2 regions of the Kurthia sp. FSL E2-0154 genome follow, and region 2 is predicted to be linked to the other one. Evidence: a T-box and tRNA genes for the amino acid it is inferred to sense, from the RefSeq annotation. Region 2 holds a T-box; the other holds one or more tRNA genes.

Region 1 (16,557 bases), 930 kb from region 2:
TTAGTTTACGCAGAAAAAGGCTGTTCGTACCCAGACAAGGCGGTGCTGACAAACGCGAAAGAACATGATCGTGGCCAGCTGGAAGTACTCGTAGACGATAAGGAATGCCTATACGTTTTTGACCGTGGTTACTTGGATTACGAGCGATTCGACCGCATGACAGACGACGGTTATTTCTTCGTCTCTCGCTTGCGAAAAAACGCTGTCCTCCGTGTCATCGAGCCATTTAAACTGCCGACCGATTCAACTGTACTTTCGGATGAAATGATGTTGATTGGCACAACGCAAAATCGTGCAGAAAATGTCTTTCGTCTCATCAAAGTGCTTGATTCAAAAGGAAACGAGCTGCATCTGATTACGAATCGATTTGATTTAAGTGCAGATGAAATCGCTGAATTGTACAAATCACGCTGGGCAATCGAGCTATTTTTCAAATGGCTGAAGCAACACTTGAACATCAAGAAGTTTTACGCACAAAGCGAACAAGGTGTGCATAATCAGGTGTACATCGCGATGATCGTGTATTGTCTACATGTGCTGGCGCAGTTAAACACGAACAGTTCAAAAACGTACTTGAAAATCAGTCGTTTATTGAGAGCATCCCCTTGGAAATCGGCTCATCTATGGATTCGTAAAATCACAGGAAAAGCCGTTCCATAAGGTTTAAGCCACTATTGTTGCACGCGTCACAGGTTATAGTAAAAAAATGGATGATTACTACCTCTGTTCCAGTGTCTTCGTTTTTCATCTGAAACAGAAAAATAAAATAACGGAATATTTCGTTAAAATTTATGCGACGCTAGTGGGGGAAACCTTGAAAAGATTTAAGGAGGATTGCCAAAGAACACGACATCCTGTCGTAAAGGCAATCCGCATCGCATCCAGCGACGCGCCTGTGAGAGTAGGACGTTGCTATGCAAGCTAAGGTAATCACTCGTCTGAGTGGTTACTTTTTTATGTTCCAAAAAGGGGGAAACCTTGAAAAGATTTAAGGAGGATTGCCAAAGAACACGACATCCTGATCGCCAAAAAACGCGACGTCCTGTCGCAAAGGCGATCCATCTACAAGGAAAAGAGATTATTGTAACTAGAAAGTTAGAATCTACAGTAGATCCTTTCAAGCTCATATAGTCTTTTATAGTAATATATAGAATGATGTTATTTTAAGCTATATAATACGTTTTAAAACACGTTATAAACTATTGTGAGATAAAAAACCTCTTTAGATATGTAAACGTAAAATAAAACGTCATAATGGCTTCAAAATACTTAGATAAACGAATGAAATCAGAAAATAAAAAGTTTAAAAATTTATTTAAAAAGCTATTGCATTTACTTTATATTTTGTTATAATAATAATTGTGTTAGAGATAGCACAACAAAATAATAGTGTTGTTCCGTTGTAGCTCAGTTGGTAGTAGCATCTGACTGTTAATCAGAGGGTCGCAGGTTCGAGTCCTGCCAACGGAGCCATTTTTTATGTTTAAAAGCTATGCTTCCATAGCTCAGCAGGTAGAGTGCTTCCATGGTAAGGAAGAGGTCACCGGTTCGAGCCCGGTTGGAAGCTTACGAAAACTTAGAAATTATTTTCGAAAAACACTTGCAATAACATCATAAAGATGATATTATAATTCTTGTCTTGTTAAGAAAGACTTAAATTTATGGCCCCTTGGTCAAGCGGTTAAGACACCGCCCTTTCACGGCGGTAACACGGGTTCGAATCCCGTAGGGGTCACCATTCATATTTCGGAGGATTAGCTCAGCTGGGAGAGCACCTGCCTTACAAGCAGGGGGTCGGCGGTTCGATCCCGTCATCCTCCACCATATTTTTTTGTCGGAGGGGTAGCGAAGTGGCTAAACGCGGCGGACTGTAAATCCGCTCCTTCGGGTTCGGCAGTTCGAATCTGCCCCCCTCCACCATTTAATTTAAATATCATTTCCATTGTTGGGGTATAGCCAAGCGGTAAGGCAACGGATTTTGATTCCGTCATGCCCTGGTTCGAATCCAGGTACCCCAGCCATTTTTGTTTTTATAATGAGTCATTAGCTCAGTTGGTAGAGCATCTGACTTTTAATCAGAGGGTCGCAGGTTCGAATCCTGCATGACTCATCCATTATGATTGCAGCCATCTCACGTTGTTGAGATGGTTTTTTTTTACGAAAAAATGAAAAAACAAGGATAGGGTTTTCATTTAGAAAATCTATTCTTTAAATAGCTATTTTTGAATAATTATGCGAATTCATGTGCAGTTGAACCATTTGCATAAACATGTTTACAATAGAAACAACTAACAAAGGGGGTTGTTTTAATGGAAACATTAAATATTTCAATGATTGGTGTGCCAATCGATTTTGGTCAAATGCGTAGAGGTGTAGATATGGGACCGAGTGCTATTCGTTATGCAGGTGCTGTAGAGCGTTTAGAGGCATTAGGACATGAAGTTGTAGATGAAGGGGATATCTACGTGCCAAACGCAGCCAAACTAGAAGTACATCCGAAATTGCGTAATTTAGGCGCAGTTGTAGAAGCATGTACAAAATTAGCAGAACAAGTTGCGACAGCAGTTGAACATAAAAAATTTCCACTTGTATTAGGTGGTGATCATAGTATTGCGATTGGAACATTAGCAGGTCTTGCGCAGCATTATAAAAATCTAGGTGTGATTTGGTATGATGCACATGCGGATATGAATACTGCTGAAACATCACCATCAGGAAATATTCATGGTATGCCGCTTGCAGTAGCAATGGGACTAGGACATGAAAAGCTAACGCATATTGGTGGGGAGCAGCCGAAGATTGATCCGAAAAATTTAGTAATTATTGGTGCACGATCGGTAGATGAAGGAGAGCGCGAACTAATTAAAGAAAAAGGCATTAAAGTATATTCAATGCATGAGATTGATCGTTTAGGAATGGCAGCTGTTATGGAAGATGCACTTGCTTACCTACGTTCTCGTGAAATTGATGGTTTGCATTTATCTTTAGATTTAGATGGTTTAGACCCGATGTATACGCCAGGTGTAGGGACACCAGTACCAGGAGGTATTACATATCGTGAGAGTCACTTAGCGATGGAGATGTTACAAGAGTCGAACCTGTTAACATCAGCTGAGTTTGTAGAAGTGAATCCTGTTTTAGATACGAAGAATGCAACAGCAAATGTAGCTGTAGGCTTAATGGGTTCGCTATTAGGTGAGTCACTGGTATAGTTTGAAAAGTCATAACCCCCTTCTTCATGTTACAATAATATACGTACTCGATTTTTGAAACTATATGATGGAATAAAACGTATATCAAGTACAGTTTAGTTGGAAGGAACATCACAATGGACACGTTAATACACAAACGAATAAAGCAGGTGCTGAAGGGCGATCAAAATGCGTATTCTGACATTGTGAACTCTTACCAGCAGAGTCTTTATCACGTATGCTATCGTATTGTTGGGAATCAACAAGAAGCTGAAGATATCGCACAGGAAGCATTTGTGCGCGCATATATAAACTTGCATACATTTGATCCGAAGCGAAAATTTTCAACATGGTTGTTTCGTATTGCGACGAATCTCTGTATTGACCGTTTGCGAAAGAAGAAACCGGACTATTACTTAGATGCCGAAGTACCGGGAACTGAAGGACTAGATATGTATTCGCAAATTGCGTCAGAAGAACGGCTACCAGACGAAGAAGTAGAACGTATGGAGTTAAAAGAACGTATTCATTACGAAATTGGTCGATTGCCAGAAAAATATCGTACGGTCGTTATTTTAAAGTATATTGAGGAGTTACCGCTGCAAGAGATTAGCGATATTCTCGAAATACCACTAGGTACTGTGAAAACACGTGTACACAGAGGGCGAGAAGCGTTACGTAAGCAGTTAGGTGACGTGTAGGGGGAAGCATGATGCACACATGTCCAAAGGAGATTGTCCACTATATGCATGAGCGTTTAGATGGAGAAATTAGTTCTGAGCATGATCGAGTGCTTACTGAACATTTACAGACATGTCCGGATTGTCAACGACATATGGAGGAATTAAATCGTGTCGTTTACTTAGTGGGAACATTACAAGCGATGCCTGTACCAGCAGGATTTACAGAGCGCGTTATGTTCCGATTACCAAAGCCAAAATTAAAATCAGGTGTGCAGCGATGGTTGAGAAGGCATCCGATTCTTGTCGCAGCCGCACTATTTATGATTTTAATGAGTGCTTCTTTATTATCAGGATACAATGACCGCTCAGCATTTTCTGTAACAGAACATCCGGGGATGGTTGTTGAAGGAGATCGCGTGACTGTACCGGCAGGACAAACGGTAAAAGGGGATATCGTTGTCACGAATGGTGATTTAGTCATTGATGGAAAGGTGGAAGGTGATGTCACCGTTATTAACGGAAAGTACATGGCCTCTACTGCAAATGTAACAGGCCAGATTGAAGAAATTGATGATACATTTGAATGGTTATGGTACACCATCAAAGACGGCACAAAAAAGCTATTCACATTCGAATAACTAAAGGGGACGGAAACTTGCAGCTGCATTTTTCCGTCCTTTTGAATATCAGGCTATATGATAAGTAAATTCTATCCTTTTTTGGCTTGAAAAAGGCGAGGACGGGGTATGTTATGCTATACTTATATTACTATACGTACGCGCTAGAAAAGTGGGGGATTCCACATGACATTTATTAATGAAATAACGAATTTAACAGAGAATCAACTTGTAAGGACATTTCTAAATATTTTAGATATTTTACTTGTTTGGTTCGTCATTTATAAAATACTGACATTAATTAAGGGCACAAAAGCTGTTCAATTATTAAAAGGTATTTTCGTCATTATTATTATTCGAATTATAACAGAATATTTAGGGCTTACAACGTTAGGCTGGATGACAAATCAAGTAATCGATTATGGTTTTTTAGCAATTATTATTATCTTCCAACCTGAACTTCGTCGAGCGCTAGAGCAGTTAGGGCGCGGAAAGCTCTTTGCTCGAAGTGGTATGCAGGAAGAGGAGGAACGGGGTCGTTTAATTAGTGCGATGACAAAATCAATTAGCTATATGGCGAAGCGTCGTATTGGTGCATTGATTTCAATTGAAAAAGATACGGGTTTGAATGATTACATTGAAACAGGTATTCAGATGAACTCAGATATTTCTTCAGAATTACTGATTAACGTATTCATTCCAAATACACCATTACATGATGGTGCAGTTATCATTCAAAAGAATCGTATTGCAGCGGCAGCGTGTTATTTACCGCTATCAGAGAGTCCATTCATTTCAAAAGAATTAGGAACAAGACACCGTGCAGCAATCGGAATTAGTGAAGTAACAGATGCAGTAACTGTCATTGTTTCAGAAGAGACAGGTGGCATTAGTTTAACAGTGAACGGTGAATTACATCGTGACCTTTCAATGGAGGAGTTTGAACAACGTTTGCGTAATGCTTGGTTCGGTGATACGGCAGAGAAAAATACAACGCGTTGGTCATGGAAAGGGGGCAAAAAATAGTGAATAAATTTATTGATAACCCCTGGATGCTTCGTATTACAGCTTTAGCTCTAGCTATTTTAATGTTTTTTAGTGTGAGACCGAGCGGTAATACGATTGATTCGACGAACTCTGGTATTAAAGAAGAAGTTTTGCGTGATGTTCCTGTTGAATTACGATACGATGATAATAACTTTGTTGTCACAGGCGTACCACAGACTGTTGATGTTAAAATTAGCGGTCCTGTAGGCATTGTTATCACAACGAAAACAGGTCGTAATATTAAAGTGGTTGCGAATATTAAAGATCAGCCTTCGGGAACGCATGTCGTTAAGTTTGAACCTGAAGGATTCTCTGATAAACTAGCTGTAGAAGTCGAACCGAAAACAGCAAAAGTAAATGTAGAAGAACGTACTACAAAAGATGTGAAAGTGGAACCTGAAATTAATGAAGGGCAGCTTGCAGATACAAAATACGTAAAAAACATGACAACAGAGCCAGAAACGGTAACTGTATCTGGTGCAAAGAGCGCCATGGATCGCATTACGTATGTAAAAGCGACAGTCTCAGCGAGTAAAGATGCAGATAAGACATTCGAAAAGGTAGCGGGAATTAAAATCTTTGACCGCAATATGAATATTTTAAATGTTGACGTAGAGCCAAAAACCGTTAAAGTAAAAGTTGAGTTATCTGAGTATAATAAAGAAGTGCCACTCGTTGTAAACCAAAAAGGAAAACCGGCAAAAGGTTATACAGTTGATGGTGTAACCCCTAAATCTGATAAAGTACTTGTATATGGTTCACGTGGTAATTTAGAAAAAATACAACAGGTTGTTGTAAATGCAGATGTAGAAGGTTTGAAAAAGACGACAACTGTTAAAGGAACACTCGAAAAACCTACAGGTGTAGCAGATTTATCATTTGCAGCAGTTGATGTACGCGTAAAAGTATCAAAAGAAAATGAGACGAGCGCGAAAAACAAAAATGAAACAGATACAGCGAAAAAAGCTGAAGAAGATACTGCAACGGAAGACGTCGAAAAAACATTTAAAAATATAAATGTGAAGTTGCAAGGCATGAATATTACAGATTATAGTGCAGAATTTATTACACCATCATCAGGGCAAATTAATGTGATAGCAAAAGGCGCTTCTAAATTAATTTCAGCTCTGACGACAGCAGATATTCAAGCATTTGCTGATGCAAGTAAAATTGATGATGGGATACAAGAGCTACCAATCCAAGTAAAGAGTTCAGAAGGTATAGAATTGACTCCGTCGTTAGATCAAATAAAAGTTCGTTTTACGAAACAAGACTAACGTATATGAGGAATGGTTTTGAAGGAGAGAAAAAATCAAATGGGTAAATATTTTGGTACAGACGGCGTACGTGGCGTCGCTAATAGTGAGCTAACCCCTGAGTTAGCATTTAAATTAGGTCGCTTTGGAGGATATGTCTTAACAAAAGACGCAACAGAACGTCCAAAGGTATTAATTGGTCGCGATACGCGTATTTCAGGTGAGATGTTAGAAGGTGCATTAGTAGCAGGGCTAATCTCAATTGGTGCTGAGGTTATGCGTTTGGGCGTTATTAGTACACCGGGCGTTGCTTATTTAACACGCGCAATGAGTGGAAATGCAGGCGTTATGATTTCAGCATCACACAATCCTGTAGAAGATAATGGGATTAAATTCTTCGGTCCAGATGGTTTTAAATTATCAGATGAACAAGAAGCGGAAATCGAAGCGCTTTTAGATCAAGATGAAGATACACTACCTCGTCCAACAGGTGCTGATTTAGGCTCTGTGAGTGACTACTTTGAAGGTGGACTTAAATATATCCAGTACTTAAAACAAACAGTAGATGAAGATTTCTCAAATATTCATATTGCTTTTGACTGTGCACATGGTGCAACGTCATCACTTGCGACACATTTATATGCTGACCTAGAAGCTGATTTATCATCAATGGGTGCTTCACCAAACGGTTTAAATATTAATGACGGCGTAGGTTCAACACATCCAGAAGCATTAGCTGAATTCGTGCTTGAAAAGGGTGCTGATGTCGGTTTAGCGTTCGATGGTGATGGCGACCGCCTAATTGCAGTCGATGAAAAAGGACAGATTGTAGATGGCGATCAAATTATGTATATCTGTGCAAAATATCATCATGCAAAAGGTCGTTTAAACAAGAATACAGTGGTTTCAACGGTGATGAGTAACATGGGCTTCTATAAAGCACTGGAAGCAGAAGGAATAGAGAGTATTCAAACACAAGTAGGAGACCGTTATGTTGTAGAAGCGATGCGTGAAGGTGGCTACAATGTCGGCGGTGAGCAATCTGGACATATCGTATTCCTTGATTACAATACGACAGGTGATGGCTTATTAACAGGCTTACAACTTGTGAACACAATGAAGATGACAGGTAAGCGCTTATCAGAATTAGCAGCTGAAATGACCATCTTCCCACAAAAATTAATCAATGTACGTGTAACAGATAAACATGCTGTGACACAAAATGAAAAAGTAGCTGAAACAATCGCGGCTGTAGAAGCGGAAATGAATGGCGATGGACGTGTGTTAGTACGTGCATCAGGTACAGAACCGCTTGTACGTGTAATGGTCGAAGCTTCAACGAAAGAACAATGCGACGCATATTGCGAACGTATTGCAGCAGTGGTAAAAGAAGAAATGGGTTTAGCTGAATAACATCATTCAAAAGACAGTGTTGGAAATAAGCTGACACTGTCTTTTTTCGTGTTTATTTCCTGGGAAATTGGGAATATTATATAAATAAAATGATATCTACCTGTTTTAAATTGACGTATATTCTTTTACCGTTTATGATATAGTTCTGATAATTTGCTGAGGAGGATTGTGTAGAAGCGTAAATCGGAAAAACAGTTATAGCGCCAGTACTGAAGAAATCGGACGACAAGTATCTTCAGTAGACGAGGTGGAGGAGTATCGAAAGTTTCGGCGGATGCCTCCCGGTCGACAGCCCGATCGTAAGTTCATCTTTAAAATAGTGAAGTGATTCGCTAGACAAAGAGATGAAATGGCAAATCATAGAGAGATAGAGAAACTGTTCGTAAGGGAATTTCTATACGAACTTTCATTGCTATGGACTTTTTCTCTTTTCATAATTTGCAAAATATCGGAGGAATTAAATATGTGTGGAATCGTAGGTTATATTGGTCAACTAGATGCAAAGGAAATTTTGTTGAAGGGACTAGAAAAATTAGAGTATCGTGGTTATGACTCAGCGGGTATTGCAGTAGAGAATGCAGCGGGTGTACAGGTATTCAAAGAAAAAGGACGTATTGCAGATTTACGTGATGTCGTGGACATGACAGTAGATGCAACAACAGGAATTGGACATACACGTTGGGCGACACATGGTGTACCAAACTATGTGAATGCACACCCACATCAAAGTGCTTCAAAACGTTTTACATTAGTACACAATGGTGTGATTGAAAACTATCATTTATTACAAGATGAATATTTACAAGGTGTAACGATGACGAGTGATACGGATTCAGAAGTCATTGCGCAATTAATTGAACACTTTTCAAATGAAGGTATGACAACAGCAAAAGCTTTCCGTAAAACACTAACATTAGTAGAAGGTTCTTATGCGTTAGCTTTATTAGATGCAGAAGAAGCAAATGTCATTTATGTAGCGAAAAAAGGTAGCCCACTATTAGTAGGTGTTGGCGAACAGTTCAATGTTGTGGCATCAGATGCTATGGCGATGTTACACGTAACAGATCAATTTATTGAATTACATGATAAAGAAATGGTGATTGTGACAGCAGATTCAATTCAAATCCAAAAGTTAGACGGAACCGTTGTAGAACGCGCACCGTATAAAGCAGAACTTGATTTGAGCGATATTGATAAAGGCACATACCCACACTACATGTTAAAAGAGATGGATGAACAACCAGCAGTCGTTCGTCGCATTACACAGAAGTATGAAAATGAAGCAGGTCAATTAACGATTGACCCAGCGATTCAACAAGCGATTCAAGAAGCAGATCGTCTATATATTATTGCTGCAGGTACGAGCTACCACGCAGGATTAATCGGTAAACAGTACTTTGAAAAGCTTGCCAAAATCCCTGTAGAAGTGCATATTGCAAGTGAGTTTGGCTATAACATGCCATTACTATCGAAAAAACCATTATTCATCTTCATCTCACAATCAGGTGAAACAGCAGATAGCCGCCAAGTATTAGTGAAGGTGAAAGAATTAGGCTATCAAGCATTAACGATGACGAATGCACCAGGCTCAACATTATCACGTGAAGCTGACTACACATTACTATTACATGCAGGTCCAGAAATCGCAGTAGCGTCAACAAAAGCCTATGTAGCACAAGTTGCAGTATTAGCGATTACAGCGTATGTTGTGGCAGACCAACCAGAAATCGAGTTGAAGAAAGAATTAGGTATTGCGGCGAATGCGATTCAATCAATTATTGATCGCAAAGAAGAATTTGCTAAACTAGCAGAATCATTCTTAGCAACAACACGTAACGCATTCTTCATCGGACGTGGCATGGATTACTACGTGAGTATGGAAGGCGCACTAAAATTAAAAGAGATCTCGTATATTCAAGCAGAAGGATTTGCTGGCGGTGAATTGAAGCACGGTACGATCGCTTTAATCGAAGACGGCACACCTGTCATCGCACTTGCGACACAAAAAGAAGTCGCACTGAATTTACGCGGTAACGTGAAGGAAGTCGTAGCACGCGGCGCAAACCCATGCATCATCTCAATGGAAGGCATGGCAGAAGCAAACGATGCCATCACAATCCCGCACGTACACCCATTACTATCACCACTAGCAGCAGTTGTCCCAGTACAACTAATCAGCTACTACGCAGCCCTACAACGCGGCTGTGACGTGGATAAACCACGTAACCTAGCGAAAAGTGTGACAGTGGAGTAGAAATATTTTCAACCCCTATGAATGTGTAGTTTTATAAAAAAGATTGATCATTTATAATAAAGTTCGTTCATTTAAAACAAAGTTTGATTATTTATAATAAAGTTTGATTAAAACAACCTCTATGGGTATGATGTCCATAAGAGGTTGTTTTTTGTTTTAGAATTAAAATTAATAAGGAGGAGGGAGTATATGGCTAAAAGAAAACGTTCAAGTTCGTATGAGAAAAGAATGAAAGAGGGTTACGGACAAGGTATTGGAAGCGATTATAAACCTTGGATAACTATTCAGGATGTACCTTCATTGGGAAGGGTTACTCGATTAAAAGGACATAAGATTCCAAGACAATTTGAATTTCTTTCAGATTTAGAACGAAATTACTTTTATTTATTGGAATATTCGGATTTAGTGGAAGATATTCAAGAACAGTACCCTTTGCTACCAATTGAGGAAACGATTATTATTGCAAATGAATTAGGAATTAAACACCCCACAGACCCTAAAAGTGGAGAACCAATAGTGATGACAACAGATTTTTTAGTAACAACTAAGAACAATACAGAAGTTAAAAAGTTTGCTAGAACATTGAAATATAAAGATGAATTAATGGATAAACGTGTATTAGAAAAATTTGAAATAGAGCGTGTTTTTTGGGAAAGGCAAGAAGTGGATTGGGGGATTGTAACAGAGTTAGAAGTACCCAAAGATATGGCACATAATATTGCATTTATTCATGGTTATTCAAACCTTTTAGTCATTGAAGGATTCGAAAATATACGTATTGAAGAATTAGAAGATATGAGTATTTATTTTATTAGGTTATTATTGGAAGCTAAACAAACGATACGTCAAATTGCTTCAGATTTTGATCATAACTTTGGAATGAGTAGTGGTTGTGGATTATCATTATTTAAGCATTTACTAATGACAAAGGTTATTGAAATAGATATGGCACAAAAATTAGATGTCAATCAGCAACTAAACGTCAAATATGTAAGAAGAGATTTTTCCAAGAAGGTGGAAGCAATATGATTTTTTATAATCAGGTATATCAATATGTAGATAGAGATGAAAAAAATCGAATTCGAATTATTGAAGTTGATGAATTAGTTGCATATTTTGTTGAGTTAGAAGGCGATACTGCTATGCCTAAAACAATTAATTTAGCTGATTTAGAAACTGAAATTCAATCAAGCATTTTATTATTAGTTTCAGATCCATATTTAATGACTTACGTAGATAAGGATTTAACAGAGGTACAAAAAGAAAAACGTGACGAAGACTGGAATATTGTTTCGATAGGTTGGGATTTATATAAAAAAGAGTTACTAAATAAAAAACAACGTAATGCGATATTTGAAGAATTAGCTGAAAATAATAACGTTTCAAAACTAAAAGTGAAACGCTCGTTTACACGTTTTTGGCAAAGAGGATTAAATAAGAATGCTTTATTGCCAGATTATATACGTTCAGGTGCAAAAGGAAAAGAGCGTCAATTGTCTGCGACAGCTAAAGTAGGAAGACCTAGAAGTTACTCATCTAAAGGTATTAATATTACTGAAGATATTAAACAGCAGTTTAGTCATGTTATGAAAAAATATTATCGAAAGAAAGAACAGCTGACGCTTACTGATACTTATGAACATTTATTAAGAGAATTTTATGCGGATAAATATTATGAAGGTGAAGTTTTAAAGTACAAGATATGGGATGATACACGCATCCCAACATATCATCAATTTTATTATTGGTTTAAAAAGTTTGAAGAACCTCAATTAGATTTTAGACTTCGTAATAGTTCAAAAGAGTATGAATTAAAACATAGACCTATTTTGAGTCATTCTGCTTTTGAAACTGATGGACCAGGGACACGTTTTCAAGTAGATGCAACAATTGCAGATATTTATTTAGTTAGCTCATTTGACCGTAATTTAATAATAGGAAGACCAATAGTTTATGGGGTTGTTGATGTTTATTCAAGGTTACTAGTAGGGATTTATGTAGGGTTAGAGGGTCCTTCATGGATAGGTGCAATGATGGCATTAGATAATATGGTGACTAACAAAGTTGACTTTTGTAAGGAGTACGATATTGAAATTAATCAAAATCAATGGCCTGCTCAACATTTACCAGAAATTATTATCGCTGATAGAGGAGAGTTTGAAGGATATTCAGTTGAGAATTTAATAAACAATCTGAATATAAAAATTGAAAACACATCGCCATATCGTGGGGACTTAAAAGGGATTATTGAACGTCAATTTCGTACCCTGAATGGAAAAATCAAAAGAAAAGCACCAGGGGCTATACAAAAAGAATATCGAGAACGTGGCGATAGAGACTATCGTTTAGATGCTAGTCTTACTCTCGAAGAATTCACACAAATTATTATTCATTTAGTATTGCACCATAATCAAAAAAATATTGATAAATATCCTTTAGAGAAAGAAATGATAGTAGATCAAATTACAGCGACACCAATTAATTTATGGAATTGGGGCATAGCAAATAAAAAAGGAAGGTTACAATCTGTAACTAATCGAAATCAATTTAGAATGAACTTACTACCAAAAGCCAACGCTCGTATAACTAGAGCAGGAATTAAATTTAAAGGATTAGCATACGGTTCGGAAAAAGCTTTAAACGAACAATGGTATTTAAAAATGAAAAATCAAAGTATTGAAGTAGTCTATGATCCAAGGTCAATGAATCAAATCTATATACCACATAATGGTGGAAAAAGTTTCGATATATGCTATTTATTAGATGCAAGTGTGCAATATAAAGATAACTCTTTGGACGAAGTTGAATTTTATAAACAACTTTTACAAGAGGTGAAATCTAATGAAAAAAATCAGCAATTAGAGAATACTGTTAATACAGATTCAGCAATTGAATTAATTATTAAAGAAGCAACTAACCAAAAGAAAAATACGCTTAATATAAATCAAACAAAAGCAGAAAAACTTAAGAATATTAAAGTAAACCGACAGGCAGAGAAATTAATGAATAGACAGGATGAACAGTTTGATTTAGATGTCGAAAAAAAATCTGGAAAAGCGGAAGTCGTTAGTTTTATTAAAAAAGAAACTAATCAACAGTCTAGTTCACGTTTGATAACTAAATTACGAAAGAAACGAGATGAGCAGCATGGAAAAGATGACTAATGGAGTTTTAAAAGGCAACTTTGAAGAAGCTGCGTATAAAGAGCAGAAACTGTCGGAATACAGTGAAAACCCCTTTATTGAGGCGCTCCCGCCTATTTTGAGTGAAGATGATGTGATGGATCGATTTGTGGTGACACCGCGAATTACAAATCAAGATAAGCAAAGTGAGACAAATATTCGTTATCATGTGCTTAAACGTATAAAGAACTTTATTCAACCTTTACCCATTCATTTCGAAGTAGAACGTCGATTATCTACATTAATCCGTAGGGGATACTTAGCTAGAAACCCTTTAGATAAAACATTTCTTGAACGTATTCGAGTTTTGCATCAATTACGAGAAGATGAAGAAGAGGCATACAAATATATAGATGAACGTTTGAATTATATTCGCTCCACAGCAGATAGTTTATCGATTATCGGCATTTCAGGTATTGGAAAAACAACAGCAATTGAGCGCTTGTTATTAATGTATCCACAAGTAATTAAGCATGAGAAGTATGAAGAACAACCATTCAATCGTACACAAATTGTTTGGCTGAAAATTGATTGTCCGTATGATGGTAGCCTTTCTACGCTGTGTAAAAGCTTTTTTAAAGCGATAGATGATTTGTTAGGTACGCGTTATTTAGAGAAGTTTGGGTATTTGAATCGTGTAACATCAACGATGCTATTGCATATGACCTCATTAGCTAGTATGTATGGTATTGGAGTATTAGTAATTGATGAGATTCAACATTTATTGCACGCGAAAAATGATCAAGAAGAGATGCTTAATTTCTTCGTGACATTATCTAATACAGTAGGCATTCCTACAGTTTTGATAGGTACATCTAAAGCACAACAATTATTTAAAGGAAACTTCCGACAAGCTCGTCGTGCAGCAAGTGAGGGTTCGATTATTTGGGATCGTATGGGTGAGGATAGTGAGGAATGGGAATTCTTTTTAGAAACCTTATGGGAGTTACAATGCCTTAAAACATATTCAGAGCTTACAGAGGACGTTAAAAAAACTTTCTACAGTGAATGTCAGGGAATTACTTCAGTTGCTGTTAATCTATTCATACTAGCTCAAGAGAGAGCCTTATATGATGAATCGAATGAAGCAGAGCGATTGACGTCGAGCGTTTTAAAGAAAACAGCAAAAGAAGATATGAAAATCATTCAACCAATGTTAAGTGCAATTCGGAAAAATGATTTTAGAGCCATGTATAAGTATGAAGATATTATGATTAATTTAGATGAATTAATGCAAAGTCATAAGCAAAGTACCGAATATGAAGGACGCATTAAAGAGGCAATGAAAGAGCGGAAAAATACGTTAGCATATAAACGTCAAGATTTGATTGAAGGTCTAAGTGGAGAAGTTGCAGCAATCGGTATTTTTGATGTTTTAACTTCAAATGAAATCATCAAAGTTACAAAACAAATAGTAGAGAATATGCCGATAGAAACAGACTATAACATGCTAAAAGCTCAGCTTATTCCACAGTTAATTGAATTGAATCAAAAAGCTAAAGAGAAGAAACAGCATATCGTAATTTCAGATAAAGTGTTACCTCTATTGGATGCTAGAGAAAGAGCATTGAAGCAGAAAAAACATCCGTATGAGGTATTAATTAAAGATAATTATATTAAGAACCCGGTGGAAGAATTCTATTAAATTATTTTAGGAGGTAATCAAATGCTACCTTTCTTCACGAATCCATATCCAGATGAATTATTGTATTCAGCTATTGCGCGTTATCATTTTTATAGTGGGAATCTTGATTGTAAAGATACATTAGAAGAGTTATTTGATAGTCGTTCTGTGATACCAAGTGTGGAGATCGGTAGTCATTTCACTAAATTGGTAGAGAATTTAGGATCTCAATATTCGGTAGAGTATTTATTAGCTAACCATACGATTTATCCTTACTATGCTTCATTTTTATCTAAACAAAGACAGCTAGAGATTTTAGAAGATGTCAAAAATAATGGACAGGCTTTATATACAAGGCTTGGTATTGTAGCTGGAGGCATTTGTCGTAAAGATGGGCTATATTACTGTGCTATGTGTGCTAAATCTGATTCAGATAAGTATGGAGAGCCGTATATTCACCGAGAACATCAATTACAAGGAATAAGTTATTGTGCACACCATGAAATTCCGTTGAGGGAGTATCAGGTAACAGGCGACAGTCGCATCGAATACATTCGTTTTGAATTACGCTACATGAATCTATCAGATTTATACGAAGTGGATCCATATGAAGAGATAGCTATTCAATTAGCAAAGCAAGCATATAAACTACTACAAATACCATTACATTCATTAACCAAAGTAGAAATTAGTACGATGTATAAGGCGTTACTTAGAAAGAAAAATTTAATTACAGCCGCCAATCGGGTGAGACAACAAGATTTATATCAAATGATAAAAATCGACTTATCAGAAGAGCTTTTAACGAACTATGAGAGCGAATTTAATGAAGAAGATGAATATAATTGGGTGAAAGTATTAACTCGTAATTCAAAGAGGCATGTACACCCATTACGACACTTATTGATGTTTTTATACTTGAAGCAAGATGTAGTGAATTTGATAGTAGATAACGGTCCATTTGGAAAAGGTCCTTACCCGTGTTTGAATAGAGCTGCGAAACATTATAAAAAGTTAGTTATACCATCTGTAAAAGTTACAAGGGATTTTAAAACAAAAGCTCCAATCGGTACATTTTGTTGTTCTTGTGGTTTTGTGTATGCACGTAAAGGACCCGATTATAATGTGGAAAATCAATATAAAATTGGTAGAATAAAAGTTTTCGGTCAAGTATGGAATAGAAGATTAAACGAATTGATGAATACAGGAATGAGTATTCGAGCTATTGCAAAGGAGTTAGGTGTAGATTCTAAAACCGTTAAAAAATATGCAGATGAACCTACTCTGGAA
Region 2 (16,557 bases):
ATTGAGAAATAGAACGACAAAATGCTCTTGCATTAACTGTGCTAAATCAGACATTAGATAGTCTGCTGCATCATCTGGATGTTTCACAACCGTTCGCTCTAAACGATTCGGAAGATGACTTCTTCTTCCTAGTTCAAAAGCCGCCAATAAATACATCGCTTTAACGCGACCAATTCCATCGACTGCTTGCAGTTCTTCAATTGTGGCATGCTTCAAATTGAGTAATGTTTCAAACTGATTTAGTAATCGTGTTGCAATATCAAGAACAGATTCTTTTTTCGTTCCTGAGCCAATTAAAATCGCTAATAGCTCATGATTCGAAAGTTGTTCTGCACCAAACAAAACCAATCGTTCTCTCGGTCGTTCCTGTGTCGCTACTTGCTGGATACAATGATTGACTTTTTTCATCATGACATCACCTCATCAAGATGTTCCATTTCCGCCAACTTTCTCAGCATCATTTCAACCCTTTGGAATGGCAATTCAATTGCATGCGTGAAAATATATTCATTACCGTCTTTACAAGTTTGCCCTTCTCCTACCCTATTATAACTAACATCATCTAAAAAAGGTTCCTTAGTTTGAATATATTTTTGAAGGTTTTTTATTTGTGGTGGTAAAGAACGAACAGGTGTTTCGTAAACGTCAGTTAAAATATATTGACGATATTTAAGTAAAATCATCGTCGTTACTTTTGTTTTTGCAAAAGGATGTTTTTTTACATAAAATAACCATTGTTCATACGTAAGCTTTTCCTTTTCTACTTCAAAAAAGTGGTGATAGGCTAAACGATATACATCATAGATACCTGTTAGTAATTGGTATAAATAAAGATGCACTTCACTTACTTGTTGATGTTCATGTATATACTCATTAGGTAATTCAAATGTTTGATATGACATATATTCAAAATATTTTTGCCATATACTCTTTTCATAAGGGTTAGAACTTATAATATGGATTGGTGTGGGGTTCATATAATTCCTCCTTTTTCCATAAAGTATAGCGTATGGTTAAAAAGGACTCTTTGTACTATTCACTTTATTTACTAAAAACAACCCTTTATTTAACTCTTTTTTTATAAAAAACTTATTTTTCTTTTTAGATTTAAAATAAAGCGACTTTCAAAAAAGTACACCCTTGCATCATCTAGATTAATGAGGGGTGTACTTTTATAAATGCGCATAACATCAATTATTTACTCACGGTCTTTTGCTCATTCGCTATTTTAGTTGTTTCTTTTTTACTTTTTGTTTCTACATAAAATGTTGTCGCTTGTATTTTTGCTGTAACTAAACCTTCTTTTTCGTTCGTATTTTCATACTTAACTGCATCCACAATGAATAAACGCGACAAATTTTCTATTTTATTAATAAAGCGATTCAAATCTTTTACATCATATGCACTCACAGATAAATCCATTGTTATTAACTTCAAGTGTTCTGGCTTTTTCTGATTTGCTAATGGAGAAATTGGTAATTCATTTTCATCTGCTTGGAATAGCTCTGCTTCTGTTAGACTCGTGTTTTTTTCATCAAGCACCTCTTTCGTCTCTTCTTCATAGTTATTAAAACGAATATTTGTTACAGTTGCTGAACTTGCATACTCCACTTCATCTAAAGCATCTACAATACTTTGTAAATCCGCATTTGCAGGAATTTTCGATTCAAGTGACTTCATCGTATGTGCACGTTCAACTTCTTTTTTTGCTTGACTTTGTTCAGTCGATAATTTCGTTAAGTACTTTTGTTGTTCAGTATATTTTTGATTAAGTGAATCGTATAAAGCCATTTCTGGTTTCAACGCATAGTAATATAATCCCACACCAACTGCTATAACGAGGAGAATGGATAATGTGTACACAAATGAATTATTTTTCTTCTTTTTTGCACGCATTATTTCGCACCCCCTGTTTTAGTAGTTGCTGATGGATCTAATGTCGTAAGAATACTCGCTTTGTACTGTGCATTCTCATTCATTGTCTGTTCTTCACCAACATTATCCACATCTACTTTTGTAAAAGTCGAAGCTGAATCAAGTTTTACTGTTTTGAAGATTGCCTCATTATCTAAATTACGAATAAATGTCGAAGCTTCATTTAAATTATCAAAATACACGATAAATTCAACCTGATCATCTTTATAATCTAACCCTGCTAATTCACCAGAACCTGGCATATATTTATTAGCGACTTCAATAATATTTGATATAGGTGTTTGGTATTTCTCAGCAAATTGTACAGACGTTGCAATCGCATAAGATGGATTACTTTGTACTTGTGTTAACGTTTTTTCTTCTGTTTGAATTTGTGTCGCTAACTGATCCGTTTTCTTCTCCATTTTCGCAATATCATTACTTAACAAATAATAGTTAATACCATAAAAAATAATTACGATAAGCAATAAAACAATAATGATTAGTTTCATTAAACTATTTTTTCTTTTGGGTGGATACTGATCTTGCGGCAGGAGGTTAATATTTGGAATCATACCATCGAAGCCTCCTTCATCTCTAATCCAAGTAAACTGCAATGTTTTAATTGATACGTTGTAAAAACTTCCCCTACTTGTTCATCTGTTATTTGAACTACTTCTAATGGGAATTTCACGCGCAATAACTCTGTAATCTTTGGCAACATTGGATGATCGCCTAATACAATGAGTTGTTGAACTTGCTTCATTCCTTTATTTAAAGATATTTCGTAAAACTGGCATATATGTTGAATTTCAACGAATGCATGACTGAGTTCATCCATATACATCTCAATATGATTAGACAATGTATGTGTAAAACTGTGTGCTTCTTGTTCTTTTAACATCCAATCTGACTGTGTTGTTGGAATTGTATGCGTGCGCAATAATTTAACATGATGATTTTCAACAATCGACATCGTCACTTCATTGATGGACCAATCTAATATCATCGATGTTTTTTCAGTATAAGAAGGCATTACTTTTTCTAATGTACGTAAGTTTGCTAAAGATTTAATATCGACTACTTCTGGGATTTGACCTAGCGATTCCACAACTTCAATAATTTTATCGACTTCATTACGCTCTGTTGCAAAAAGCATCGCCTCACCATCCGTTGGATCTTCATCATAAATATCAACAACAGGGGTTTCGAATGCTAAATGAATGGATTTACCAATTTCTTTAAATATATAATTATCAACTTGGTCGAATGTTGTTAAATTCTCTGGAATAGTAATTTGTTTCATTTCAATATCATGATTCGGTACAATAACACGTACATGATACTTTTTAATTTTCAAATTTTTTAAAGGGGTTTTTAAAGCGCGATAAAAAGCATCTGGGTCTAAAATACGTCCATGTTGTACGATTCCTTCCTGTAGAGGAATCTGATATGTACTTCCCTTCCTCAAATCGTTTCCTACAACCGCTAACATACTTACCATAAAGTCATTGTAAACAATAGACAAAGTCTTTTTCTTATTGCCTAACATTTTGGGTACCTCCTCTTTTTCTCTCTTTTAATTATACATTCCATATGTTACCACTTGGATACATACCCTGTTTTTTACATTACAAATACATTTTAAGGAAAAAGATAGAATTTATTTTTTTCTTTCATACGTTTTTTTATTATAATACTTTTAGTTTGTAAAATAAATATATTGCCCTAAAAATTAACAAGATAGCAGATAGCTATTGAGTACACTTTTTGTAAATTGTATGATGATTACGTTAAAAAAAACGATTATTACTATAATATATCAAAAAAAGAGCTAAAATAGAAAAAAATGGGTATATTATAAATAACATGATTTTTTACATACATAGAAAATAAATTGATTAACCGGGGTGAATTACGTGAGAAAAACAAACAAGCGACCTTTACAAAAAAAGAATGGGTCGCTCATTGCAATTTTATTAATTAGTCTATTCATTATTTCTGGCTTCATTGTGAACGAAGCAGTGGAAGGAAAAAAAATCCCTCTTGTCACAACAAAAGATACGAAAGGAAGTTATCTAGTTGCAAATGAAGGGTTAGATTATGCACGACTAGAAATTAAACAACAGATGGTAAAAATTTATCAAGATGTTCAAAAACGATACGAGCGATTAAGTCCATCTGAAAAAGCAGCCTTCGATGTAAAAGAAATTGCTCTTTATAAAATTCAAACTTTATTAAACCGTAAATCAGGTATCCCGAAAACATGGGACACACATCAAAAAGTAGATGATATACAGCCAATCTCTACCACACTCATTATAAAAGATTCAAAACCAAATCAATATACAATTCAATCGACTGGACGTATCGGTGGAGAGCAGACAAAATTAAAGCAACCCTTTCAATTAGACTTAGAAATGGATACAACGATGAGGCAAGGTCGCTATGAGCCACCTTATGCCATTCATGCATCCAAGGAAATTGTTGTCCAGAATGCTTCAAAGATTTGGGGATTAATGGCGAGTAAAAATCCACGCAATATTCAAATAGATGGTTCTTCTTGTCAATATGAAATAAACGGAACGAGTTATTTAAATGAATGTTTTAACGATGGGAATACAGAAGCATCAGATTTAAAAATTTGGAACGAGCAGAATTTCAATAATTTTTTACCAACCTTCCCAACGAATGAATTAAAAACAATCGATGAACAGCCATATAATGAAGAAGAAAAATATGTAACTGAAATTATCCCTAATCCAGACCCTGAAAAAAAAGATAAAAAAATCAAGTATTATTACTTACAAAATAGTGTCCTAACCGTAACGGATAAAACGCAAGAAGACTTTTCAATCGAAACACCTTATCAATTCACTTCTTCTGAAGAACGTCTTCAAGAGTTAACACTGGATGGTGTAGATACTTATATTGATATTGGCGACGGTGTACAAACTTTACGATTAGACACACTAAATTTAACTGGTGGCGCAAAACTTCATATTTTAGGTAGCGGAACACTCAAATTATTCATTCAAGAGATGGGTGAATCTGAAGGTAAGATTATAGCAGACGAGGCAAAAATCGCTACTTATTTCGATGGAGATGCTGCTTTAGAATTCTCGAAAAATTTCCGTAGTAGTGGTTTTATTTATATTAAAAAAGCAGATATCACTTTACGAGCAAACACGTATAAAGGTAATATTTTATCAGGTGGGAAGCGTGTTGTAATCAATGGCGGCAAATCAAATACAGGAAAATTATTACTCGCACCAAAAGCGAATATTGAATTAAAAGACAAAACAAACTTTAAAGGTTCTATTCTTGGTCAAGCCATTGTCGTTACTGACTCAACTGTGCAGCATAAACAGTTAAAAGACAATGTTAATATTCCGATTCAATATGCAGTATATGATAAACCGAAACATTTTGCTTTGTACGGACAAATTAAACAGTTTGAATAAAAGACAAAAAGTCAACACCATGCTACAAGCGTGATGTTGGCTTTTCTTATATTCAGTTAGAATAAAATTCTTCATCCTAATACTCGCTGTAAAATCGGACGCCACTGCGCTAAAAGATAGAGTGAACCTGTTACGACTACAGACCCTTCTTTTTGCTTCTCTTGAACAGCTTGTAAAACAGATGATGCAATTCGTTTTTTCTTTGCATGACTTAACTTCATTAATTCTTCTGGTTGCATTAATCGCTCTTGTTCACGCTCAACTGCTACAAAAATAAAATCGTCTGACACTTGTTCAAGTTCACGTAGTACCGCTTCTACATCCTTGTCTTTTAAAATCCCAACAACCATTGTCACTTTTTCGCCTTTCAATACTTGTTGAATGGTTTTTCGCAAGCTCCTTGCACTTGCTGGATTATGCGCTCCATCTAACCAAACTTGTGGAGCGAGTTGTTCAAAACGTCCTTCGAGCTTTGTAGTTGCTACAGCTTGTTGAACTCCATCTTCTACTAATTCAATATGCAGTACTTTCGCCACCTCTATAAATGCTTGAATCGCGAGTGCCATATTCTCTTTTTGGTGTTCGCCTTTTAGGCTTGGATGTAATCCTGACATACAGATTACTTCATTCGACCACGTATCATCTAACACTTTAAAATCTTTGCCATTTATTTTAATCGTTGCTTGTTGCATATGCGCTTCTTCTTCGATTACTTTTTGTGCAGCTTCAGGTATTTCACCTATTACAGCATAGCCATTCTTTTTAATAATCCCAGCTTTATGCCATGCAATCTTTTCTAGTGTATCACCTAAAAAATTCGTATGCTCTAATGCAATACTTGGAATGACTGATACAATGGGCTCAACCACATTCGTACTATCAAAACGCCCACCCATACCACTCTCGATCATCGCAAGGTCTGGTTTAGCTTGGCGAATGGCAATAAAAGCGATAGCTGTTAATAATTCAAATTCTGTCAATAAGCCACTTAGCCCTGCTTTTTTTGCTTCTTCGAACGCTCGATTCATCTGCTCTGGTGTAATCGATTGTCCATTCAACCGAATTTGATCGTGGACATTTTCGATACAGGGTGACATAAATGTTGCAGTCGTCAAACCATGTTCCTGTGCGATTCGTTCTATCATGCGAATTGTAGAACCTTTGCCATTTGTACCTGCGACATGAATGGTTGGTATAGCAAGTTGTGGATTGCCTAACTTCTCCATCGCTACTTGAATCGCTTCAAGACCAGGCTTAATCTCATTTGCACTCTCAATTTTGTATGTATTTTGATATTCTTCAAACATTGGAATCATGGAATTTTCCCTACCTATTCATTTTCTACGTAATTCGTGCTAAAATTTGTATTGATTGTTTTTATTATAACACTGTTATTCGGAGGTTTGAACGTATGAAGACATGCTGGATTATTTACAATGGTAGTCTTGTATCGGATAAATTTTTAGACCAAGCAAGACTCATGGCTGAAGCCTGTCAAAATCATGGCGTTCAACCGTTTATTTATAAAAATTATGAAATTCAAATGCATTCCGCTAAAAAGTTAGAACAAGCACCTGACTTTGTCATCTTTTTAGATAAGGATATTTTGCTCGCTACGTATTTAAAAAATCAAGGAATTCCCGTTTTCAATGATCCTGAAGTGATTGAAACATGTGACAATAAAGCAAAGCAATACATACAATTAGCCAAAGCAAATATTCGTATGCCAAAAACGATTATCGCGCCGAAAGTCTACCCTAAATTCACAATTCGTGAAAGTGGTTATTTTGAAGGTGTATTAGAAGAACTTGGACTACCCCTTATTATTAAGGAGGCACATGGTTCATTTGGTATGAAAGTGTATTTAATTGAAACACAAGAGGACTTTTTCGAAAAGGTAGATACACTACGTGGTGTTGACTTCATCTTCCAACAATATATCGCATCAAGCTATGGACGTGATATTCGTGTCAATACGATTGGTAATGAAGTCGTCGCTGCGATGTATCGTCACTCTGAAACAGATTTCAGAGCGAATATTACAAATGGTGGTAAAGCCGAAACGATTACATTAACAAAAGAACAGGAACAATTAGCGCTCGCAGCAGCCAAAGCTATTGGTGCTGACTTCGCTGGTGTTGACTTACTGTTTGATGAACAAGAACAGCCACTTGTATGTGAAGTCAACGCAGCTTCACATATTCGAAACATTTACAATGTAACAGGTATTCACGTGGGCGATGCATTCGTTCAGTATATTTTAAAAAAGTTAGGATGAGAAGATTTTGAAACGCGCATATCTTGTATATGACGCAGCTGATGCAAAAGTGAATATAGCCTTTATCGATCAGCTCGTCGTATCTGCAAAAAAACAGATGATTGACTTGCAACTTGTGCTGTTAAATGACTTCTCTGTTCCAGAATTAGTCGAACATTGCCAAGATGCTTGTTTTGTATTTTATCGTGCTCGTAACTGTGACTATGTTACTTCATTGGAACAAGCAAATATTCCGGTTGTAAATAGCAGTCACGTGAACGCACTCGCAAATAATAAATATATGACTTTACAATTTGCTCGAACACTTGGCATTCCAACTGTTCCACTCTATCAACAAGCTTCAGATTATGAGTATCCACTTGTATTTAAAACAATTGATGGACATGGTGGCTCAGAAGTCATGCTTTGTCAGGATGAACAAGAGTTAAATGCTTATCAAAAACAGTTTGAAAATCGTTTAACACTGGTTCAACCTTATATTGAATCCAATGCGACAGATGTTCGCGTTTGGGTGCTCGGTAACCGTATTATTGGTGCGGTTAAACGTCAAGGTCGTGCTGATTTTCGTTCGAATGTCACATTAGGTGGTTCGATTGAAAAATATGAACTTGATTCACTTCAAATGGACCATGTACTTGCGATGCAAAAAGCCATTCGTAGCGATTATATCGGTATGGACTTCTTACTACTAGAAGATGGTACATGGTTATTGAATGAAATTGAAGACCCTGTAGGTGCTCGTTCATTCTATGATTTATTCGATGAATATTTACCTGATTTACTCATGGATTATTTAGTGAATCATTATGTAAACGCAACAATTTATTAAAAAAGATACTGAGATAAAATATTTCATTTTCTTTTTAGAGTTCGCAACAAAAAACCAGAATCGCGCCACAGTGCGATTCTGGTTTTTATTATGCTCATATGAGACGGTGTTTTTACACATATGTCCCAGGTTATTTTTTATTACATTTCTTTTAGTTCTGCAATACGTTTTTGAACAGTTGCTTGTTTTTCAAGATAGTCTGCTTCTTTTTCACGCTCTGCTGCAACAACTGCTTCAGGTGCGCTTGAAACAAATTTCTCGTTGTTCAATTTACCTTGAACACGTTTTACTTCTTTATTCCACTTATCTAACTCTTTTTCAAGACGTGCAATCTCATCTTCTAAGTTGATTAAACCTTTTAGTGGTAAGAATAACTCTGCTCCTGAAATAACTGCTGACATCGTTTTACCTTCTGGTTCTACGTTTAAGCCAATTGTTAATGTTTCTGGGTTACAGAATTTTTCGATATATCCTTTATTCGCTTCAAGTACAGCTAATTCTACATCTGATTTTGCTGAGATAAACATTGGTACTTGTTTGCTCATTGGTGTATTTACTTCTGCACGAATGTTACGAACTGCATGGATAATATCCATTAATAGCTGCATGTTTTTCGCTTCTTCTTCAAAGTGAAGATCTTCGCGTACTGTTGGCCATGCTGCATTGACGATTGTGTCGCCTTCGTGTGGTAAGTGTTGCCAGATTTCTTCTGTGATGAATGGCATTAATGGGTGTAATAGACGCATCGTTTGATCTAATACGTAAGCAAGTACTGAACGAGTTGTTTTCTTCGCTGCTTCATCTTCACCATATAATGGTAATTTCGCCATCTCGATATACCAAGAACAGAAATCATCCCAGATAAAGTTATTTAAGTAACGACCTACTTCACCAAACTCATACTTCTCAGCAAGCTCTGTTACTTTTTCGATTGTTTCATTTAAGCGTGTTAAAATCCACTTATCTGCAACTGATTTTTCACCTGTTAAATCAATCTCATCATATGTCATGCCTTCCATATTCATTAATGCAAAACGTGAAGCATTCCAAATTTTGTTTGAGAAATTCCAAATCGCTTCTACTTTTTCAGTTGTATAACGTAAATCTTGACCTGGTGATGAACCTGTTGCTAAGAAGAAGCGTAATGAGTCTGCACCGTATTCTGCGATGACGTCCATCGGATCAACACCGTTACCAAGTGATTTCGACATTTTGCGACCTTCACCGTCACGTACTAAACCATGAATTAATACGTCTTTGAATGGACGCTCGCCTGTGAATTCAAGTGATTGGAAAATCATACGAGATACCCAGAAGAAGATGATGTCATAACCTGTTACAAGTGCACCTGTTGGGAAGTAGCGTTTGAAATCTTCTGATTCAACGTCTGGCCAACCCATTGTTGAAAACGGCCATAATGCAGATGAGAACCATGTATCTAATACGTCTGCATCGCGTGTCCAGTTTTCTTCATCAGCTGGCGCTTCTGTACCTACATATAATTCACCTGTTTCGTTATGATACCAAGCTGGAATTTGATGTCCCCACCATAATTGACGTGAAATACACCAGTCATGGATATTTTCCATCCAACGTGTATACGTATTTTCAAAACGCTGTGGCACGAAGTTTACTTTTTCATCTTCTTTCGCTTGTAAATCAAGTGCCTCTTTTGCTAGTGGTCCCATCTTAACAAACCATTGTTTTGATAAATACGGCTCAACTACTGCACCAGAACGCTCTGAGTGACCTACTGAGTGTAAGTGATCGACAATTTTAATTAATACACCTTGTTCTTGTAAATCTTTTACAATTTCTTTACGACATTCAAAGCGGTCCATACCTGCATATTTACCAGCCATATCATTCATCGTACCGTCGCCATTCATCACCATAATGCGTTCTAAATTATGACGATTACCTACTTCAAAGTCATTCGGGTCATGTGCTGGTGTCATTTTTACAACACCTGTACCGAATTCCATGTCTACATAGTCGTCTGCAACGATTGGTAATTCACGGCCTACGATTGGTAGAATTGCCGTTTTACCGATTAAGTGTGCGTAACGTTCATCATTCGGGTTTACTGCAATCCCTGAGTCACCTAACATTGTTTCTGGACGTGTTGTAGCGATTTCTACTTTTTCGTCGCTATCTTTGATTGGGTATTCCATATGGTAGAATGCACCTTGTACATCTTTATAAATTACTTCGATATCTGAAAGTGCTGTTTGTGCTGCTGGGTCCCAGTTAATAATACGTTCACCGCGGTAGATTAGGCCTTTTTCGTATAATTTTACGAATACTTCTTTTACCGCATCTGATAAACCATCATCTAATGTGAAGCGTTCGCGTGAGTAATCTAATGCTAAACCTAGTTTCGCCCATTGCGCACGAATTGTTTCAGCATACTCTTCTTTCCATTCCCATGTTTTCTCTAGGAATTTTTCACGACCTAAATCGTGACGAGATACGCCTTGTTCGCGTAATTTTGCTTCTACTTTTGCTTGTGTTGCAATCCCTGCATGGTCCATACCCGGTAACCATAATGCATCATAACCTTGCATACGCTTCATACGAATTAAGATATCTTGTAGTGTTGTATCCCAAGCGTGACCTAAGTGTAATTTACCTGTTACGTTTGGCGGTGGGATTACGATTGAGTATGGTTCTTTATCGCTCTCTGGTTGCGCTTTAAAGCAATCTTTTTGTAGCCACCACTCGTAGCGACCTGTTTCAACAGCTTGTGGGTCATACTTCGTTGGCATTGAAATTTCTTGTTCTGACATGTTTTCGTCCTCCTTCATTTCTTGACCATCCATTTTAGGCATAAAAAAAATCCTTCACATCCTCAAAAAAAGGACGAAAGAATTCGCGGTACCACCTTTATTCCAGCACAGTTGACTGGCACTTCATTGGATAACGGTCTCTAAACCGAATTTCGCTACTAAAATCTGTTCACGAAATTTGCTCATGGGCTACCTTCAGACATCTACTTGAGAAACTTTCACCAACCGTTTCCTCTCTCGACAAGTAAGAATGCTTACTCCTCCCAATCATTGCAATTGTTTATTTGAATAAGCTAATTGTATCTGAATTTATAGCTTTTAGCAATACAGTGCATAAAAAAACTTCGACACATATACCGTGCCGAAGTATCTCTTAAAATTAACGACGTAATTGCTTAAATACTTTTTGGAAAGCTGCAATTGTTTGGTCGATATGTTGTTCTGTATGCGCTGTTGATACGAATACACCTTCGAATTGTGATGGTGGTAAGAAGATTCCTTCTTGTGCCATTAAACCGTAGTATTCAGCGAATAATTCTAAATCAGATGTTTTCGCTGTATCAAAGTCGATTACTTTTTCATTTGTTAAGAAGTAACCAATCATTGAACCTGCACGATTCACTGTATGTGGAATATTGTATGTTTCAGCTGCTTCTCTAAAACCAGCTTCTAAACGATCCCCTAATTTTTCAAAGTGTTTATATGAATCCTCTGTTAAATGTTGAATCGTTTCAAGTCCTGCTGTCATCGCAAGTGGGTTACCTGATAGTGTACCTGCTTGATAGATTGGACCTGCTGGTGCGATTCGTTCCATAATATCACGACGACCACCGAAAGCACCTACAGGTAGTCCTCCGCCGATTACTTTACCAAGACATGTTAAATCAGGTGTTACACCGTAGTAACCTTGTGCTGAATGGTAGCCTACGCGGAAACCTGTCATAACTTCATCAAAGATTAATAGAGAACCTGCTTTTTTCGTCAAGTCACGTAAACCTTCTAAGAAGCCTGGAAGCGGTGGTACACAGCCCATATTTCCAGCAACCGGTTCAACGATTACTGCTGCAATCTCTTCACCGAATGCTTCAAATACTTGTTGAACTGCTTCTAAATTATTATAAGGAACTGTTAATGTGTTTTGTGCAATTGACATTGGAACGCCAGGACTATCTGGTAAACCAAGTGTCGCAACACCTGAACCTGCTTTGATTAATAGTGAATCACCATGTCCATGATATGAACCTTCAAATTTCAAGATTTTATCGCGACCTGTGAAACCACGTGCTGCACGAATGGCAGACATTGTGGCCTCTGTACCAGACGATACCATACGAATCATCTCAACAGAAGGTACACGACGAATCACTTCTTTCGCTAATTCGTTTTCAATACGTGTTGACGCACCAAATGATGTACCTGTTGTAGCAACTCGTTGAATCGCTGCTACTACGTCTGGATGTGTATGACCGATAATGAGTGGACCCCAAGATAAAACGTAGTCGATATAATCATTGCCATCAACGTCTGTAATAATCGCTCCATGACCTTTTTCCATAACGATTGGCTCTTGTTTAACAGCTTTGAACGCACGAACAGGACTATTTACGCCACCAGGCATTAAATCTACTGCTTCTGCAAAAACTTTACGTGATTCTTCAAAAGAACGTGTCATCTCTATTTCTCCTCCAACCAACGTGCTGCATCTTTTGCATGGTACGTCATGATTAAATCTGCACCCGCACGTTTCATACTTAGTAATGTTTCTAAAACCGTTTGCTTTTCATCCATCCAACCATTTAATGCTGCTGCTTTGACCATTGCATATTCGCCTGATACATTGTAAGCAACAACTGGCATATCATGGTTATTACGTACATCACGTATAATATCTAAATACGATAATGCTGGTTTAACGATTAAGAAATCAGCGCCCTCTTCAACATCTGAAGCTGCTTCACGCATCGCCTCTAAACGATTTGATGGGTCCATTTGATATGTTTTACGATCACCAAACTTTGGTGCCCCGTCTGCTGCTTCACGGAAAGGTCCATAGTAAGCAGAAGCATATTTTACTGCATAGGACATAATCGGTGTATCTTCAAATCCAGCTTCATCCAGCCCTTTACGAATCGCCGCAACAAAACCATCCATCATGTTTGAAGGTGCAATAATATCAGCACCTGCTTTTGCTTGTGAAATAGCTGTTTGTGCTAATAAATCAAGTGAAGGATCATTTAAAATACGCTCATCTTCTGACACAACACCGCAGTGACCATGCGATGTATATTCACATAGACATGTATCTGCAATGACCATGACTTCAGGATAGTTCTCTTTTACAAAGCGAATCGCTTTTTGAATAATCCCATGATCATGATAAGCTTCTGACCCAACTGCGTCTTTCTCTGCAGGTAAACCGAATAAAATAACAGAAGGAATACCTAGTGCAACAACCTCATCCATTTCCTCATGTAAACGATCTAATGAGAATTGATAAATTCCCGGCATAGAAGCGACAGGGTTTTTAACATTCTCGCCTTCCATTACAAAAATAGGGTAGATGAAATCTTCTTTATGTAGATACGTTTCTTTTACCATTGCACGCATCGTTGCATTTTGTCGTAAACGTCTGTGTCTTTTAAATTGTAAGTTTGTCATATTAAGATTCCTTTCTTCTTGCGATTTCTTCAATTACCTGTTGCATCGTGTATGTTTTTGGCTGGATAATATCCCATGCACCAAGTGCGATTAATGCTTTTTCGGTTACATGACCAATCGCTGCCACTTGGATTTGGTCCCAATCGTGTAGAGGTAATATTTCTTCAGCATATACACGCACAGCCGAGGGACTTGCAAAAACAACCGTACAATTTTTATGTTGAATTTGCTCTTTCAATTCTGGAATTGACTTTTTTGTTGGACGTGTTTCATAAATTGTCCATGTTTCTACTCGACATTTGAGACCATTTGGGATCGTGTCTTTCGCCATCGAACCTCGCATAAATAGACAGGTCGTCTCAGGCTGTAAAAAACGATTAAACTCTTTCACCATTGTATCTGCACTATACGTTGTCGGAACAAAGTGAATTGAAAAACCTGCTATTTCTAAAGCTTCGGCTGTTTTTTCACCCACAACTGCAATTCGCTGTTCTATCCACAAACTTGCATCCTGTTCGTATTGTTCCATTTTTCTAATGAATGCATGTACTGCATTTTGACTTGTGAAAATTAGCCAATCTACTTGCTGACTACGCTGCAAAAATAAGCCATCATCATTTGACTGTACATCGGCCACTTCAATCAAAGGTAAATGAAGTGCTTCTCCACCTAGCGCCTCGATTTGTGACTGAGCTTGACCTGTAATCGAGGTACCTGTTAACACAATGGTGTCATGTTGAAGCGGTTGATTATTGCTCATTTTGCTCCGCTTTTACTTTTTGAATCAATTCATACGCACCTTGCTCAGTCAGTTGTTTTGCTACTACTTCTCCTACTGTTTTTGCATCTGTGTGTGTGGCTTTTTCATGGTAGAAGACAGAAGCATCTGGTGCAGCAACAAGTCCTTCAAAATGTAATTGCCCTGCTTCATATGTTGCATATCCAGCAATTGGTACTTGACATCCACCATCCATCGCTGCTAAAAAAGCACGTTCTGCATGTGCTGTTTCCCAAGTCGCTTGATCTGTCATTTTTGCCAATGCCGCTAACAATTCGGCATCATCTGCTCGACATTCAATTCCTAACGATCCTTGTCCTACAGCAGGTACACAAAGATCAGTTGATAAATATTCAGTTACAACATCATCTGACCAACCAAGTCGTTTTAAACCAGCAGCAGCTAAAATAATCGCATCATATTCGCCAGCTTCTAATTTAGCTAAACGTGTGTCTACATTTCCACGAATCCATTTAATCGTTAAGTCTGGGCGTGCTTTTAATAATTGAGCACTACGACGTAAGCTTGATGTACCGACAACCGCACCTTCTGGTAAATCCATGAATTTTACATGATTTTTTGAGATGAAGGCATCACGCGCATCTTCACGTTTTGGAATACATCCAATAACTAAACCTTCTGGTAAAACCGCTGGCATATCTTTCATACTATGTACAGCGAAATCAATCTCTTGGTCGAATAAGGCTTGTTCAATCTCTTTTACAAACAAACCTTTTCCGCCAACTTTTGATAACTGTACATCTAAAATACGATCGCCTTTTGTCACAATCTCTTTGACCTCAAATTCAAACGGTGCACCTGTTTTCTTTAATTCTTCGATGAACCAATTTGTTTGAGTTAAGGCTAACTTACTTCTTCTTGAACCAACAATAATTTTACGCAAAATAATCCTACCCTTCTGTTAATACCAAAAATGGAAACCTGATAAGCTACTTCCTAAAAAGAAATTAATAATAACCAATAAAAAGGCACATATGTTGACCCATGCCAATCGAATTGAATGTAGTTGATCGCGACGATTCAATAACACAATTATACAATAGACAAACAATGTAATGAATGAACCGATGATTTTTACATCAAATACATTTAAATTATCGACGGTGATATAAGCCCACATAAACCCTAAAATCAGACTGATAAAAAGAATGGGAATTCCAATTACCATTGCCCAATTTGAACTACTTTCTGCTTGTCCAAGCGATGGTAGCCTCATCCACTGCTTCGTCCATTTTTTCTTTTTTAATACATTGTATAAAATAACGTACAATGTCGAAAAAACAAAAGATAATGAAAAAGCAACATAAGACAAAATCGCAAACATCACATGAATAAATAATAACTCAGAAACTAAATTCTCACCTACAGGTGATTGCGCCACTTGGTTTGGTGCAAATGTATGAATAACCATAAAGATAAACCCGAGAATATTAATAAAGAATACAGGTAAATCGGCTCGATAAACACAATGCAGTAAAATCGAGATGGATACTAATAACCAACTATAAAAATAAATCCCTTCAAATAGTGTCAGAATCGGGAATCGATGCGTTTGAATAATATATACAATTAAAAAAACTGATTGTAAAATCCAAACAACCGAAACAAACCAAAAAGCGATTCGACGTGACTTTGCATCTTTTTTTAAATAATCTACAAAGTAAAAAATTATCCCGATTGCGTATAGCACAACGATTGCTTCGTGCAATCGGGTCATTGCTAAATCGGTCATATACGACGCTCCTTATATATCATGAAAAAAACGCTCTCGCATCTATATTTTAACACATAGATACGAAAACGTTCTTAAATCAGCTCTTAAAAAG

The links. The T-box of region 2 lies ahead of MHB75_RS07355 (valine--tRNA ligase). A T-box ahead of a tRNA ligase gene usually reads a tRNA of that ligase, here a tRNA-Val.
Region 1: it encodes a tRNA-Val, which carries the amino acid that the T-box ahead of MHB75_RS07355 (valine--tRNA ligase) is inferred to sense. The anticodon was not compared.

Annotation. Positions count from the first base shown of each region.
Region 1 covers NZ_JBBOPO010000001.1:2,407,194-2,423,750, reverse strand. The annotation lists gene MHB75_RS12040 (IS4 family transposase) at 1-660, shown strand, start outside; tRNA gene MHB75_RS12035 (tRNA-Asn) at 1,397-1,473, shown strand; tRNA gene MHB75_RS12030 (tRNA-Thr) at 1,495-1,567, shown strand; tRNA gene MHB75_RS12025 (tRNA-Glu) at 1,664-1,738, shown strand; tRNA gene MHB75_RS12020 (tRNA-Val) at 1,749-1,824, shown strand; tRNA gene MHB75_RS12015 (tRNA-Tyr) at 1,837-1,920, shown strand; tRNA gene MHB75_RS12010 (tRNA-Gln) at 1,947-2,021, shown strand; tRNA gene MHB75_RS12005 (tRNA-Lys) at 2,038-2,110, shown strand; gene rocF (arginase) at 2,310-3,212, shown strand; gene sigW (RNA polymerase sigma factor SigW) at 3,329-3,892, shown strand; gene MHB75_RS11990 (zf-HC2 domain-containing protein) at 3,904-4,512, shown strand; gene cdaA (diadenylate cyclase CdaA) at 4,678-5,517, shown strand; gene MHB75_RS11980 (CdaR family protein) at 5,517-6,815, shown strand; gene glmM (phosphoglucosamine mutase) at 6,855-8,207, shown strand; gene glmS (glutamine--fructose-6-phosphate transaminase (isomerizing)) at 8,671-10,461, shown strand; gene MHB75_RS11965 (TnsA endonuclease N-terminal domain-containing protein) at 10,651-11,490, shown strand; gene MHB75_RS11960 (Mu transposase C-terminal domain-containing protein) at 11,487-13,625, shown strand; gene MHB75_RS11955 (ATP-binding protein) at 13,609-15,288, shown strand; gene MHB75_RS11950 (TnsD family transposase) at 15,310-16,557, shown strand, end outside.
Region 2 covers NZ_JBBOPO010000001.1:1,480,146-1,496,702, forward strand. The annotation lists gene radC (RadC family protein) at 1-411, opposite strand, end outside; gene MHB75_RS07315 (hypothetical protein) at 408-977, opposite strand; gene MHB75_RS07320 (hypothetical protein) at 1,195-1,896, opposite strand; gene MHB75_RS07325 (hypothetical protein) at 1,896-2,489, opposite strand; gene pilM (type IV pilus biogenesis protein PilM) at 2,486-3,466, opposite strand; gene MHB75_RS07335 (hypothetical protein) at 3,834-5,378, shown strand; gene MHB75_RS07340 (bifunctional folylpolyglutamate synthase/dihydrofolate synthase) at 5,450-6,694, opposite strand; gene MHB75_RS07345 (ATP-grasp domain-containing protein) at 6,790-7,656, shown strand; gene MHB75_RS07350 (ATP-grasp domain-containing protein) at 7,664-8,485, shown strand; gene MHB75_RS07355 (valine--tRNA ligase) at 8,626-11,274, opposite strand; T-box leader at 11,341-11,554, opposite strand; gene hemL (glutamate-1-semialdehyde 2,1-aminomutase) at 11,654-12,946, opposite strand; gene hemB (porphobilinogen synthase) at 12,949-13,932, opposite strand; gene MHB75_RS07370 (uroporphyrinogen-III synthase) at 13,934-14,692, opposite strand; gene hemC (hydroxymethylbilane synthase) at 14,682-15,614, opposite strand; gene MHB75_RS07380 (cytochrome C assembly family protein) at 15,633-16,463, opposite strand; gene hemA (glutamyl-tRNA reductase) at 16,550-16,557, opposite strand, start outside.